Regions from separate parts of the Clostridium omnivorum genome, predicted to be linked through region 1. Evidence: a T-box and tRNA genes for the amino acid it is inferred to sense, from the RefSeq annotation. Region 1 holds a T-box; the other holds one or more tRNA genes.

Region 1 (7,805 bases):
CGATAAAACCTTTACTATGCAGCACGAATGCAACTGTGAGTATGGCCAAAAAGGAAACTTATGTAAGCATGTAGTTGCAGCACTTTTGAAATGGTCAAGAGAAAAAAATAGTATTATGAGAAGAAATGATGAATTAAATAAGTCCAAAACCGAAGAATTGGTGGAATCCATAAAAAATGGAATGGTAAAGACTATCAGAGGTACTATACCACTAAACCTGGATATAAAATATGAGTTTGAAAATAGAGGGGAGAGGCTTTCCTCAATAGAACTGAAAATTGGAGAGAACAAAACTTATATTGTAAAGAATATGAAGGAGTTTCTTGGAGTTCTGAGAAATAGACTAGAGGAATTAGAGTTTGGCAAGAATTTTATCCTTTATCCAGAGCTTCATAGGTTTAATAGTGAGGATGAAAAAATAATTGAACTGCTTCTAGAAATATATGAAATGGACTGTAGAATTCCAAATATAAATATTCCTACACCGAGATATTTGAGTTCTCCTAATAGATTTATAATAGGTAAAAAAGCATATTTAACAGACAGACAATTAATGAGGTTTTTTAACATTGTTGAAGGGAGAACAATTGAGGCGGTAATTAATGGTCAAAGCTTTCCAGCAGTAAAAATTCTGAAAGAGGATATGCCTTTAGAGTTTGATTTAAATATTAAGGAAGATAACATAATTCTTAGAGCTAGTGACAGTATTCCAATTCCAATAACAGATAGTGAAGAATACTTTTTTTATAACGGAAACATATATAAACCAAGTGAAGTACAGAAGAATATATATGCACCCTTTTATAGAGAGTTTATAAGAACAAGAGAGGGCAAGATAACTTTTAGCAGCACCGATAAGGAAAGTCTCGCTTCATACATAATACCTAGCTTAAAAAATATTGGCAAGGTAGTAGATATAGATGAAAGGCTGGAGCAGCAATTCTATGAGGAACCTTTAGAAGTCAACATTTATTTTGACAAGGAAAAAGAGGATATTACAGCGGACATAATTTTTAAATATGGAAGCCTGGAATTTAATCCGTTATTTCAAAAGGAAATTGGATTGCAGCAAGAAAGAATCCTTATAAGGGATATATCTAAAGAAACAAATACTATTGGCATTTTAAACAGTTATGGTTTTAAGATTATAAATCGAAGCTATGTGCTGTCGGATGAAGAAAGTTTAGTAGAGTTTTTAACTGAGGGAATGCAGAGACTGCAGGAGTACGCTGAGGTTTATTATTCAGAAGCTTTTAAGAATATAAAGGTGTACAGTTCTTCAAATATAAAGTCAAGTATTAGGCTAAATGATGAGGACCTACTAGAATTTAGCTTTAGTATTGAAGGCATTGAGAGAAGTGAGCTTAAGGATGTTTTGGAAGCTTTAAGGCAAAAGAAAAAGTATTATAGGCTTAAAAAGGGTGATTTTGTATCACTAGAAAGTAAGGAATTAAAAGATGCTGCAAATATGATTGAGTATTTGGATATTCAAGAATCCTCCTTAGAAGAGGATAAAATCCTGCTGTCAAAGTATAATGCCTTATATATTGATCAAAATCTGAAAATGAACAACATGAATTATATTGAAAGAAATAGAAGGTTTAGAGAATTAGTTAATAATATAAGAGATGTTCAAGAAATTGATTATAAGGTGCCTGATTCCTTAGAGGGTGTAATGAGGGGCTACCAAAAGTATGGATTTAAATGGCTAAAAACATTAACCAGCTGTGGGTTTGGAGGTATCCTTGCTGATGAGATGGGCCTTGGAAAAACTCTTCAGACCATTGCTTTTATACAATCAGAAGTAATAGAGAATAGTGAATGTGAGCCATCTTTGGTGGTGGCGCCTACTTCTTTAATTTACAATTGGAAAAGCGAAATAGAAAAATTTGCACCAGTTTTAAAATCTGTAGTTATTGCAGGAACTAGGGAAGAAAGAGAAGCTCAAATGAGTAATTTAGAAGGTGCTAATATCGTTATAACTTCTTACCCTCTTATAAGAAGAGATGTGGAAGAGTATAAGAAATATAAGTTCAAATACTGTATATTGGATGAGGCACAGCAAATAAAAAATCCAATGTCACAAAATGCTCAAAGTGTAAAAGAAATTAAAGCAGATGGATTTTTTGCGCTGACAGGTACGCCAATAGAAAATTCTCTTACGGAATTATGGTCAATCTTTGATTTTTTAATGCCAGGCTATCTTATGACTCATGGAAAGTTTTTAAAAAAGTACGAAATGCCTGTAGTGAGGAATAATGATACTGTTGCTTTAGAGGAGCTTAATAAGCATGTAAAACCATTTATATTAAGGAGACTTAAAAAAGATGTTATAAAGGAATTACCTCCAAAGATTGAGCACCAGCTTGTGGTTGAAATGACAGAAGAGCAGAAGAAATTATATGCTGCATATATTGCCTCAGCTAAAAATGAAATTGACAACGAGATTAAAGAAAAGGGTCTAGGAAGAAGCAAGATTAAAATACTATCTGTTCTTACAAGATTAAGGCAAATATGCTGTGAGCCCTCTGTATTTGTAGATAATTACTTTGGAGAGAGCGGAAAGATGCTTGCCCTTGATGAACTATTAGAAGAAAGCATAAATGAAGGACATAGAATACTGTTATTTTCTCAGTTCACCTCTGTTTTAAAGAATATCAGCAAGAGACTTGAAAACAATAATATTGAATATATGTACTTGGATGGTCAAACAAGGGCTCAGCAGAGGGGAGAGATGGTTAAGGAATTCAATGAAGGTAAAGGAAGTGTATTCTTAATCTCTCTAAAAGCTGGTGGCACAGGCTTAAACCTTACAGGGGCTGATGTGGTTATACACTTTGACCCATGGTGGAATCCTGCTGTTGAAGACCAAGCAACAGATAGAGCTCATAGAATTGGCCAGGAAAAGACTGTAGAAGTAATAAAGCTTATTGCAAGAGGAACAATAGAAGAAAAGATATTTAAAATACAGGAAAAGAAAAAAGAGATAATAAAAAGCGTTATCAGTGATGAAAGTGGAGAAGAAATTCTGCTTTCTCAAATGAGCGAAGAAGAATTAGAGGAATTATTTAAATTTTAGTGTGCCGCAGGGCGGGCGTGCCACGGGGACGTGACCTTTGGCATAAATCACATACATTATAATGAGAGAGGTTGATGAATATAATACTTTCATCAACCTCTCAATTTATTATTAAAGTGCATTTTATAAGTAAATATTTATATATTTTCATATTTATATATTTAAATTTTCACCAATATGTCACGGTGATGATTGCTTTAAGCATATTAGTTATCCGCTCTAACACTAACTGTTAAGGTCCTGCGTTTATAAACGCTGGATATTAATCCTATCGCTATCATGTTCATGATAAATTGACTGCCACCGTAGCTTATGAAAGGTAGAGACATTCCTACTAGTGGTGCAAAACCAAGCACCATTAGGATATTCCAAGAAAATTCTACAGCAAATATTGCAGCTATTCCTTTTATAAGGAGCTTTCCATAGGTGTCTTTTACAGAAGTAGCTAAGGATATAATTCTAACTATAAAGGCTGAAGCTAAAGCTACTATGGAAAGTCCGGCAAACCAACCAAAGGTATATATTATATAAGCAAATATAAGATCAGTATGTGGCTCTGGTAAGGCCTGCCTAGTAAGAGTAAGTCCTTTTCCAAAGAATCCTGCACCGATTAGAAGTTTTTTTACTTGAATAATCAAATAACCCGCTCCTTGAGGATCCTTTTGTGGATTTACAAATGTAAGCATCCGTGAAATCCTATAGGGCTCTGATAGTACAAAGAAAAATGATAAACCAAATAGGGCGCAAACAATTAGTAAAATATACTTATAATTAGCCTTAGAACCAAATAAAAGAACGATAAAGGATATAACATAGATTGCACAGGCTGATACTGAAGGTGCTGATGCGATTAAAAGTAGGGGCAGTGCAAGTAATCCTATTCCTTTTAGTTTATTTTCAAGTTTACTAAAGTCCCAATCGGAGAATATTCCGCAGGAGGATATTATAAGAATAAATACCGACAAGTCAAGGAAATTCCAAACTGTAAAAAATAAACTAAGGTGAATTCTACCGTTGGATTGAGGCCCAGTAAAAGCTGCAAGCATTGCAAAAAATAAAGTAACAATATAAATATACTTTGAGTATTTACGAAGCTTTCTATAATCAAAAAAGTAAATTCCTGTAACTATTGCAATTCCTATTACAAAATAGCCTAGATTTTTGTAGAAAACCTCTTCTGAAGCAAGTCCTGAAATTTTTATAAAGTACATGGATAATAGTCCAAAGCCCGAAAGCAATAAAGTTATTATAAGTAGTGTCCAGTCTGGATTTCCCTTATGAGCCTTATTTAACTGGCTTCCTACTACAGTAGCATCACCCATTTGAGCAATAGCCTTTTCAGTGGCTTCACTTTCCTTTGTGCCTTCTGATATCAGTTCATCACTAAGCTCTAAAATATGATTTTCAAGCTCCAATTTTATTTCTTCATGTGCATCTTTGTTTTTTACTAAAGAGCACACATTTTTTATGTATTCCCCAATGATTTCATTGCTATTTAGCCCCATGCTATACCCTCCCACAAAACTTTATCTACTGCAGTCTTAAAAGTGCCCCATTCTTCTTTTTTTTCTTTTGTGTGAAGTATTCCTTTATCCGTTATTTTGTAGTATTTTCGCTTTCTACCCCCTTCGCTTTCATCCCAGTAGGATTCTACCATGCCTTCAGCTTCTAAAGTATGCAGAATTGGGTACAGTGTACCTTCCTTAAAGGCAAAAATGCCGCTGGATTTGGTTTCGATTTCTTTAATCATCTCATAGCCATACATGGGTTTTTTTTCAAGAAGACTCAGAATCAAAATAACCGTACTGCCTTTAATGAGTTCTTTACTTATTCTCATAACTCTCCTCCTTAAATAGCTTAAATATTCCAAAACCGATTATTGAACCTAATGTATTTAAAATAATGTCATCTATATCAACAGATCTGTAATTTCCGCAAAACATAGACAAATATTGAAGAAGCTCTATTGATATAGAAACTAATAAACATAATAAAACTGTTGCTTTAATACTTTTAAACTTTTTAAAAGTTATGGGTACAATTGCTGCTAAAGGTGCTAAAAGAAACAAATTACCAAATATATTGATTATCCAAAACTTGATCATAAAACTCTTCATATTTGATGGTATTGTTGAAATGTCTTTTACTGTATTAAATACAGGAACTAAATTTGCTGTGGGTTTAATGCTGCCATATCTATGAAATGGCAATAAGGTAACCGCAATTAATCCCATTATATAAATAGAAAAAATAATTAAGAGTACTTCCTTAGAATTTAAAAATTTAGCATTAATTTTTTTAGCTTTTTTGTACCTGATTATTTCCATAATTATTAATATAGGAACCCCTAGTATAAAAACAAATTGCCTATCAAACCCCATACTTCATCCTCCAGACTAATTTGATACATATTATTACTATGCATAGTATATCTAGGCATAATTATAAACAAATATTTCCAAGGAGTCAACAAGGAAGTTTATGAATTATTATATTTTTTAATATATTAAAAATAAGGTGCTTTTATTTAAAAAATATTGACATAATAATCTATATGGCATATTATAATAATTAATAAAATGCATTGATGGGAAGAGTAGTAAAGGGATGTGCTTAAAAGAGAGCTAGAGTAGGTGAAAGCTAGCAGCATGGAAGCTTACGAACATGGCCCCTGAGCAGATTATCTGAATTTAAGTAAGGTAATACGGCAGCAACCGTTATATTGCAAGGTGATAAAAGCTAAGCTTTAGCAAGGTGGAGTCACTTATGGAGGTACTTGTGGCGACATAAGTACAAATTAGAGTGGTAACGCGTATATACGCCTCTATGTGGATTTTTCTACATAGAGGTTTTTTATTTTGCAAAACTAAGCTTTTATGGAAAAGACTTATGCATATTGCCTAGAAAAATGGAAAACATTTTAATAATAAAGAGGAGGAGAAAATATGTGTAACAAGAAACCTTATTATATTACGACCCCTATTTACTACCCATCTGCTAACCTGCATATAGGAAATACTTATACAACAGTAGCAGCAGATGCACTAGCTAGATTTAAAAGACTAACTGGATATGATGTATTCTTTCTAACAGGAAGTGACGAGCACGGCGAAAAAATACAGAGAATAGCTGAAGGAAAAGGCGTAACTCCAAAGGCTTATGTAGATGAAATAGTAGCAGGAATTAAAGAGCTATGGAAGCTAATGGACATAAGCTATGATAAGTTTATAAGAACAACAGATGATTATCATGAAAAGGCAGTACAAAAGATATTTACTCAGCTTTATGAGCAAGGCGATATATATAAGAGCTCCTATGAAGGACACTACTGCATACCTTGTGAATCCTTCTGGACAGAAACTCAATTAGTTAATGGAAACTGCCCAGACTGCGGGAGACCAGTTGAAAGAAAGACAGAAGAAGCTTACTTTTTTAAGATGTCAAAATATGCTGATAGACTTATAGAGTATATAGAAACTCATCCAGAGTTTATTCAGCCTGAATCCAGAAAGAATGAAATGCTTAATAACTTCCTAAGACCAGGTCTTCAGGATCTTTGCGTTTCAAGAACTTCTTTCAATTGGGGAGTTCCAGTAGAATTTGACCCAGGACATGTAGTATATGTTTGGATAGACGCACTTTCAAACTATATAACAGCTCTTGGCTACAACACAGAAAATAATGAGCTTTACAACAAATTTTGGCCAGCAGATGTTCACCTAATAGGTAAGGACATACTAAGATTCCACACTATTTACTGGCCTATTATGCTTATGGCTTTAAATATTCCACTGCCAAAGCAAGTATTTGGTCATGGCTGGCTTTTGGTAGACGGCGGAAAGATGTCCAAATCAAAGGGTAACGTAGTAGACCCAGTAGTTCTTGTTAATAATTTTGGTGTAGATGCTGTAAGATATTATCTGCTTAGAGAAATACCTTTTGGTTCAGATGGACTATTTAATAATGAGATATTTATGAAGAAAATAAATTCAGACCTTGCTAATGACCTTGGAAACTTACTATCTAGAACTGTAGCAATGGTTGAAAAGTACTTTGATGGAGTAATTCCTGCACCAACTGCTAAGGAACCTATAGATGATGAGCTAATTAAACTTGCGTTAGAAACTCCAGTAAAGGTTGAACAGCATATAGATAAGCTTAGAATTCCAGAGGCTCTAGGTGAAATTTGGGCACTAATCGGAAGAGCAAATAAATATATAGATGAAACTACACCATGGATACTTGCTAAGGATCCAGAAAAGAAGGAGAGACTAGGTACTGTACTATACAACCTTGCTGAATCTCTAAGATTTGTATCTGTGCTTGTATCAGCATTCCTGCCAACTACTGCACAGAAAATAAATGAGCAGTTATCAGTAAACTTAACAGCATGGGATACAGTTTCAGCCTTTGATGGTACAGAAGCAGGAACAAGAGTAAAAAGAGGGGAAGTTATATTCCCAAGAATTGATGTAGAAGCTAAACTAAAAGAGTTTGAAGCTGCTGCAGAAGTTAAAGAAGAAGTTAAACCATCAATGCAGCCGCTAAAAGAAGAAATAACTATAGATGACTTTGATAAAGTAGACTTAAGAGTAGTTAAAGTACTATCCTGTGAACCAGTTAAGGGAGCTAAAAAGCTGCTTAAATTAAAGGTGGATTTAGCAGGAGAGGAAAGACAAGTAATTTCAGGTATTGCACAGTACTACAAGCCAGAGGAGCTAGTAGG
Region 2 (7,805 bases), 1.1 Mb from region 1:
AATTCCTTTAGGAATTCTAGCTCCCATCTCAATATATCTCTTTGGCTGTTTCAAGAAGTCAACTATTTCTTGAAGTTCTTCCTTTTCCTCATCGGCACCAGCCACATCATCAAAAGAAACCTTTTTTCTGTCCGGAGAAGCCATTTTAGCTCTACTCTTTCCAAAATTCATAACTCCTCTATTGCCGCCACCGCCTTGAGATTGCTGCATAAACATAAACCAAAAGGCAACTAACAGCACAATTAAGAGAATTGTAGGTAGATATTGAATCCACATTGGTATATTAGTAGGTCTTACATATACCTCTTGCACATCACCATTCTTAGGATATTGGCCAATAAATTGGAATAATCTTTCTGATGGAACTACAGTTTCAAAACTATTTCCATTTTTAAGACTTCCAACAACAGTCATTTTATCTTCTCGAACTTGAAATTTAGTTACGTTATTATTTATCCATTCTTTTTGAAAATCATTAAAGTTAATCAAAGTAGCACTTTTGCCAGTCTCTACTAAAGCAAGAGCTGCAAAAATAACTATTATGAGAACTATAATCCAGGCCATTACACTTGAAAACTTCTTCATACAGGCCCCCCTCTCTTTCTAGTTAGTCTATATTGTAAAATTGTATCATAATGAATTTTTGTTTACAATAAAATTAAAAGAAAATTACTATTAATTATTTATAAATTTCTTCTTTCAATATTCCTATATATGGTAAGTTCCTGTACTTCTCTGCATAATCAAGTCCGTATCCAACTAAAAAATAATCTGGCACAGTAAATCCTGTATATTTAACATCTATATGTGCCTTTCTTCTTTCTGGCTTATCAAGCAGACATACAATTTCAAGGCTGTTTGGTTTTCTTCCATTTAGATATTCAATTAGATATTTTAATGTAACTCCACTATCAATAATATCCTCTACAATAAGTACATCTTTTCCTTCAATCTCAAAATCAAGATCCTTCAGAATTCTAACTACACCTGAGGATTTTGTAGAACTGCCATAGCTAGATACTGCCATGAAATCCATGCTGCAAGGGATAGTTATTTCTTTCATTAGATCAGACATAAACATTACTGAACCTTTAAGAACTCCAATAAGTACTAATTCTTTTCCATTATACTCTTCACTTATATTATGCCCTAATTCTTTAATCTTTTCCCTAATCTTATTTTCATCCATTAGTATTTCTTTAATATCTTCTCTCATGTTAGAAAGCACCTCTTTCAATTTTAATTTCTAATACATTTTTTGTATCTTTTGTTATTTTAAATTTATCACTGAGTCTATAACCTACAATCCAAGCTATATCTTCTCCAAAGCATATAAGTGGTATACTGTCCCTTTCTGGCTGAGGTATTTTTAAATCAATAAATAAGTCCTTTAACTTTTTACTTCCCCTCATACCCAATGGAGTAAACCTATCGCCGTCCTTTCTTTTTCTTAATAACATTTCACCTTTTATCTTGTCAAAATCAAAATACTTTATATAGTTCTGTTCCTTAACGTTAATTTTTCGCTTATCTAGAAGCAGCTGCAAGGTAACAGTTATATTTAATTCCTCTATAAATTTTGAACAGTTTACTTCTAATACATACTCATTATTTAAAGTAACTTTTTTATTTTCTTCTCTTATATATAATTCAATATTCCCATAATTATTTTGGGCTATTATATTTTCTGGCAGCACAACCTTTTTACCAGTTGAATTATTTTGAATATGAATTATATCGTAAATATGTACCTTTTCAAAATTATTCAAGCTTCCTTTTAAGGATAAAAGCGCATGCCTTATTACCCTAGTAATTACAGCTTCATGTTCTTTAAAAGCATCCTTGTTTATTATAACCTTATCACAATTCTTATCACAATACTTTTTAAAGCTTTGAATAGAAATATATTCTAAATAATCATTATCTGTACTAACAGTTTGAGATAATCTATTTAAAGTATTAACTATATCTTCATTAAAATTTTCTTTTATATAAGGTATAAGTTCCAGCCTTACTTTATTTCTTGCATAAATATTTTCTAAATTTGTTTTATCTATTCTAGGCTTAAGATTATTTTCCATACAATAATTTTCAATTTCATCTCTTGTAATATTTATTAGAGGTCTTATAAATATATTCCCTCGAACAGGCTTAATTCCTACTAACCCTTCAATACCTGTACCTCTCATTATTCTCATAAGCACGGTTTCAGCCTGATCATTAGCATTATGAGCAAGTGCAATCTTATCTGCATTATGCTCCTTCATTAATTTGTGAAAAAACTCATATCTTGCCTCACGCCCTGCACTTTCAGATGATAAATTTCTTTCCATTGCAAGCCTATTTATATCTACCCTCTTACTAAAGAATTTTATATCATTTTTTTTACAGTATTCTTCAACATATTTTTCATCTTCATCTGCTTCTTTTCCTCTAAGGCAGTGATTTACATGTGCAGCTATAAGCTCTAAATTGAATTCATCCTTTAATGTATGTAAAATATGAAGAAGGCAAATAGAATCTGGTCCACCGGATACCGCTACAATTATTTTATCTCCATTTTTAAGCATTGAATACTGCTTAATAGCCTTTAAAACCTTATCCTTCAAAGCTAACACATCCCTATATTAGTATTATACGGCTTATTATAACATAAAAAAGAAAAAAAAAAGAAGAAATGAAGTATATTGATTTTATCCCTCATTCCTTCATTATGTTTTAATATAAACTATAAACCTTTGATACAAGTACTGTCATGTCATCCTTTATCTTTTCGCCGCTTAGCTCTTTTGCCTTATTTATTAGCTGTTCAGCCAGCTCCTTTGGATTACTGCAGCTTGTTTTACCTAAAAAGTCTACTACCCAATCTTCTTTCCCCACATGTTCATTATCATAATCAAGCATGCCATCGCTAACCATAACTATTATATCTCCATTTTTAACTGTCTTTTTCACAATATCTATATCTACTTTATCCAAAATTCCCATTGGTAAAGTCTTGGACTTAATTGTCTCTATTCTATTTCCAGATTTAATAAAGCTTGCTACTGCCCCAACTTTCATAAAGTCTACTTCTCCAGCATATAAATCTACACTGCTTAAATCTACTGTAGAGAACTTTTCGTCTTCAGAGAACTTTAATGTCATTATAGAATTTACAGTGTTTATAGCAGTAGCCTTGCTAAATCCAGACTCTGCAAACTTTTCTATTAATTCTACTGCTGCAGTACTCTCCTGCTCTGCTTGAGGTCCTGAACCCATTCCATCACTTATTATTGCCATATAGGTTCCATCGTTTAGCTTTCCAAAGCTGAAGCTATCCCCACTATATTTTTCTCCATCCTTACAGAGACGTCCTGCGTATGAGGACACATGAAACTTAGGCATTTCTTCAAAGGTAATAGAACAGCTCTTTTCCTCAGTATGTATACTGCACCCCTCATCACTAACACACATTGGCCTATCTAATACCTCATTTAATAATGGTAGTATTTCTTTTACACAAAGCTGACTTCCTCCACAAGGATCCATAGTAAGTTTTACTACAGTCCTATCATTTTTATCGTTATAACAAAATATATCTCTATATTTTATTCCTTTTTTCTCAAGCACTCTTATTATATTGTTTTCTGCCTCACAATTGAATTTTATATCAGCATTAAATTCTTCAATTATTTCACCAACAGATGCAGCCATATTGTTTATTTGTGCTGCTAAGAGCTCCCTTCCTTCACTTAGTCTTGTTCTCCACATTTCATTAATAATATAATTATTTACTATATCCTCTGTATTTTGAACTAAAGCAGTTCTTTTTACACATTTTCTTTCAAGTTCCTTTGGTATCACCTTTCTTTTTTCTTGAAAATTTTGTATCAAATCTCCAAAAGCACTATATGTATAGTAGGTTTCTCTCTTCCAACACATAGCTTTCATATTGCAATTGCTGCAAACTCTGTCAGCTAAGTTTTCAACAAGTGCAGTACTCTTATTTTTCATAGCCAGTTTATCATTATCAGCTAGATTCTCCAATATGTCAGACATATTATATAGTACCTCTGAAAAACTATCCAATCTCTTTATAAAAATGTTTTTTACTTTTTCAACATATCCTTCACTCAAGTCCTCCTGCTTCTTTTCATAATCTAATTCTAAAGCTAGCTTATCATATATCTTCTTTGGAATTGAGTAAAATACCAAACAAGCTATTAATGCCTCTATAATTTTAAAGGCTGCTGAAGTTTCAGTTTTTGAGTAAATATTAATTATTAGAAAGGAAACTATATAAGCAAGTCCAGTTAGTACTTTTCCACTATCCTTAAAGATTCCTGAGATAAGTCCACAAAGTCCATATACACTGACATACATCATCATATTATTCGATCCCATGCCTACTATAACGCCTAATGCAACTCCGCTTGCTGCTCCTACTGAACTTCCTTTTATATAGCTTACTACTAAAATAAATCCCAATGCTAAAACATTTCTAACTGACACACCATAAATTGATGCTCCCCAGGTTCCAGCTACTACTAGAGAAGCTGTTACTGCCATACTTATTATTTCCTCATTATTGAATAAATGTTTACTTTTCAAATCGGAAAAGCAAGTTATTGAATAATTGATAATATAATATAGTGGATAGATGCAAGCAATTTCGAAAAAAGTAGTAAATAGTGTAACTCCCAAAGTTACTTTACCAACTAATAGTTTAAATAGAGTAAACTCTACAAACATCACTACAAACATCATTATTAGCTTTTTTCTTTTATTTATGTCATCTACTATGTAGCTTAAAACTGTTATGGTTCCTATAACAGTCAAATATGCCGGTAAGTATTTAACATTATTGTACAAGGATGCATAACCAACAAGAGTACCACAGCCTACAATAAGAGTAATCTTTTCCTCCTTATGCATCAGCATAGATAGCAAGAATGCAATTCCAAAAGGTGCCATAAAATTAATCAGCATAACCCTGCTTATTAGCAGCGAAATAAAAAAGTACATCAGTACTTTAATAATAAATTTTAAATCTACCACCTTTTTATTAGTTTGCTTGTCCACTTTAATAGTTCTTTGATAAGTCAAAATATCTGCTCCGTACTGCATTCTTATAACCTCCACATCTTAATTACGTTGTTTTTATTATAGCAGAGGTATCAGGAAATAATTGTCATTTACTAGGTGGCTTATTTTTTTTTTATGGACATTTATCACTAACATTTTTCAAATAATTACTATATGTAGAATTTACTGTTTTTAGAACCAAAAGCCAAAATTTATTTGATATACAACACTTTCTTGGATTTAAGCATTTTTATCATAAGTTAATTAACTATATGTTAACTTACTATATTTATGAACAATTAGCCAAAAATATGTCGTACTTTAAAACTTTTTTATTTTTATGCCGTCAATATTCTCTTTAAATAAAAGATATGTCACATAAAAAAAATTACTGCAAATTTATTGTAAAATGGATAGATATAAATTTTAATAAAAAGAAGTTTTACATAAACATGTTTACCAAAAAAACAAAACTCACAGAATAATCTGTGAGTTATCTGGTAGCGGAAATAGGACTTGAACCTACGACACATCGGGTATGAACCGATTGCTCTAGCCAACTGAGCTATTCCGCCATACTATTTAATTTAATTGGTTGCGGGGGTAGGACTTGAACCTACGACCTTCGGGTTATGAGCCCGACGAGCTGCCAGCTGCTCCACCCCGCGATATTGGTGCTGAAGACCGGAATCGAACCGGTACGGTGTATTACCACCGCAGGATTTTAAGTCCTGTGCGTCTGCCAGTTCCGCCACTTCAGCATTTGGTAGCGGAAATAGGACTTGAACCTACGACACATCGGGTATGAACCGATTGCTCTAGCCAGCTGAGCTATTCCGCCATATTATTAAATTAATTGGTTGCGGGGGTAGGACTTGAACCTACGACCTTCGGGTTATGAGCCCGACGAGCTGCCAACTGCTCCACCCCGCGACATTGGTGCTGAAGACCGGAATCGAACCGGTACGGTGTATTACCACCGCAGGATTTTAAGTCCTGTGCGTCTGCCAGTTCCGCCACTTCAGCATATCGTTTCTTCTGACGACATGATTTATTATATATGATATAGTATCTAATGTCAACACCTTTTTAAACTTCTTTTTCAAATCACTATTCATGTATTATAAGCAAGGTTTAAACCCCTGAAATAACTAGGTTTATCCTTAAAACCATTTAGAACTACAAGAGAATTATTTATTGTAGATAATTTATTATTGTAGAAATTAAAAGGAACCTTAATTGGTTCCCCTATTTTAATAATTTGAACTTTTTCTATATCCTCGTCCCTTTGAATCCTGATGCTTCTTTAGGTCTTGAAATCTTTCCTCACTATCTTTTAGGAATTTAGATAATCTATCTTCAAAATTCCCATTGCCTTTGTTCTTTTCAGAACTCCAATCTACTTCTACAGGTCTTACAGATTTTTTCTGCGGCATAGCTTGCTTAATGGATAGACTTATCTTACCATTATCATCCACTGAAATAACTTTAACCTTTACTTTGTCTTGTTCCTTTAAATGATCTCTGATATTTTTTACAAAGGTATCTGCCACCTCAGAGATGTGAACTAAACCTGTTTTCCCATCCACTTCAACAAATGCGCCAAAGTTTGTAATGTTAACCACTGTACCTTCAAGGATACTTCCTGTCTGTAAGGTCATATTAAAAAGACTCCTCCTTAAAATAATGTTTTATATTAATATAAATTATAAACTATGTTAGCTATTTTTTATTTATTACAGGAGTCTCACCTTCCTTAATCATTTGAAGTCTTTCCCTCGCAAGCTTTTCAATATATGCATCAGTTTTAGACATCTTTATTTCATCCTGTAATTTCAAATTTTTATCTTTTGCTTTTGAAAGTTCTTGATTCTTAACTTTAATTTCAGAGTTAATTTTAGCAATAGAAATTTGAGTACCTATTAGTACATAAGAAACATATAAAAGAGCCGCTATAAAAATTATTCGTTTAAATCTAAACTTCTTTTTCATATGTATTTTCTCCTTTAACACAAAAAACTAAAAAGCCTACTCAAATAATTATTAACTTAAAATAATAAAGCTAAGTCTCATACATATATTTTAAATTCATTTTATGTTTTCTTCAAGTTATTTCTTAATGATTTTTTTCTTATTTTTAAATTTCACCTTATAAAAGCCAATCTTAAATGGATATAATATAGTATTCATGAAAATTCTTGATATCTTTCCAATAGAATTAAATATTCTATACTGTATTATCAAAAATATTTTACTTATAAATACCATATATATAAGTAAACCTATAGCAATAAACATGTAAGCATACATTCCAAGATGTGTGCTCTTGGTAAAAACTAAAAAAATGAATACTACTATTGCAGTAAAAATCCAAAATAAGGTATCTTCAATAAAAGTCACTACTTTATTTGGGTTTTTTAATCCCCTCATAATTCTATATAGATCAAATAATCCTCCCGTTATTACCCCTGCCAATAAACAAAAGAAAACTAGCCTTGCCTGTACACTAATTGGTAATATCATAATAACCTCTACTTAAATAATTTAGCGATTATGCTTTCTTTATCTTTTTTTGCCTCAGAACCCGTATAAACACAGGAATTAACGGTACCAATTATTATTACTTCTCCATTTTGTACATCAAGCTTATTCATCTTAAGCCCCTCCCCCTTTACAGTTAAGGAACCTAGAAGTGTGTTTAGCATTATCTGATCCTCATTAAAACTAATGACCTCTAC

The links. A T-box is a leader RNA that pairs with one kind of tRNA and senses whether it is charged. The one in region 1 lies ahead of metG (methionine--tRNA ligase), so its partner is inferred to be a tRNA-Met.
Region 2: it has a tRNA-Met gene. The T-box ahead of metG (methionine--tRNA ligase) is inferred to sense a tRNA for this amino acid. The anticodon was not compared.

Annotation. Positions count from the first base shown of each region.
Region 1 is NZ_BRXR01000001.1:2,574,241-2,582,045, forward strand. It holds gene bsdE14_RS12250 (SNF2 helicase associated domain-containing protein) at 1-3,079, shown strand, start outside; gene bsdE14_RS12255 (FtsW/RodA/SpoVE family cell cycle protein) at 3,286-4,584, opposite strand; gene bsdE14_RS12260 (PadR family transcriptional regulator) at 4,575-4,916, opposite strand; gene bsdE14_RS12265 (VanZ family protein) at 4,903-5,460, opposite strand; T-box leader at 5,655-5,908, shown strand; gene metG (methionine--tRNA ligase) at 6,025-7,805, shown strand, end outside.
Region 2 is NZ_BRXR01000001.1:1,511,815-1,519,619, forward strand. It holds gene ftsH (ATP-dependent zinc metalloprotease FtsH) at 1-585, opposite strand, end outside; gene hpt (hypoxanthine phosphoribosyltransferase) at 680-1,216, opposite strand; gene tilS (tRNA lysidine(34) synthetase TilS) at 1,218-2,609, opposite strand; gene spoIIE (stage II sporulation protein E) at 2,719-5,109, opposite strand; tRNA gene bsdE14_RS06960 (tRNA-Met) at 5,566-5,642, opposite strand; tRNA gene bsdE14_RS06965 (tRNA-Met) at 5,660-5,735, opposite strand; tRNA gene bsdE14_RS06970 (tRNA-Leu) at 5,740-5,828, opposite strand; tRNA gene bsdE14_RS06975 (tRNA-Met) at 5,832-5,908, opposite strand; tRNA gene bsdE14_RS06980 (tRNA-Met) at 5,925-6,000, opposite strand; tRNA gene bsdE14_RS06985 (tRNA-Leu) at 6,005-6,093, opposite strand; gene bsdE14_RS06990 (S1 domain-containing RNA-binding protein) at 6,321-6,728, opposite strand; gene bsdE14_RS06995 (FtsB family cell division protein) at 6,790-7,059, opposite strand; gene yabQ (spore cortex biosynthesis protein YabQ) at 7,177-7,590, opposite strand; gene yabP (sporulation protein YabP) at 7,599-7,805, opposite strand, start outside.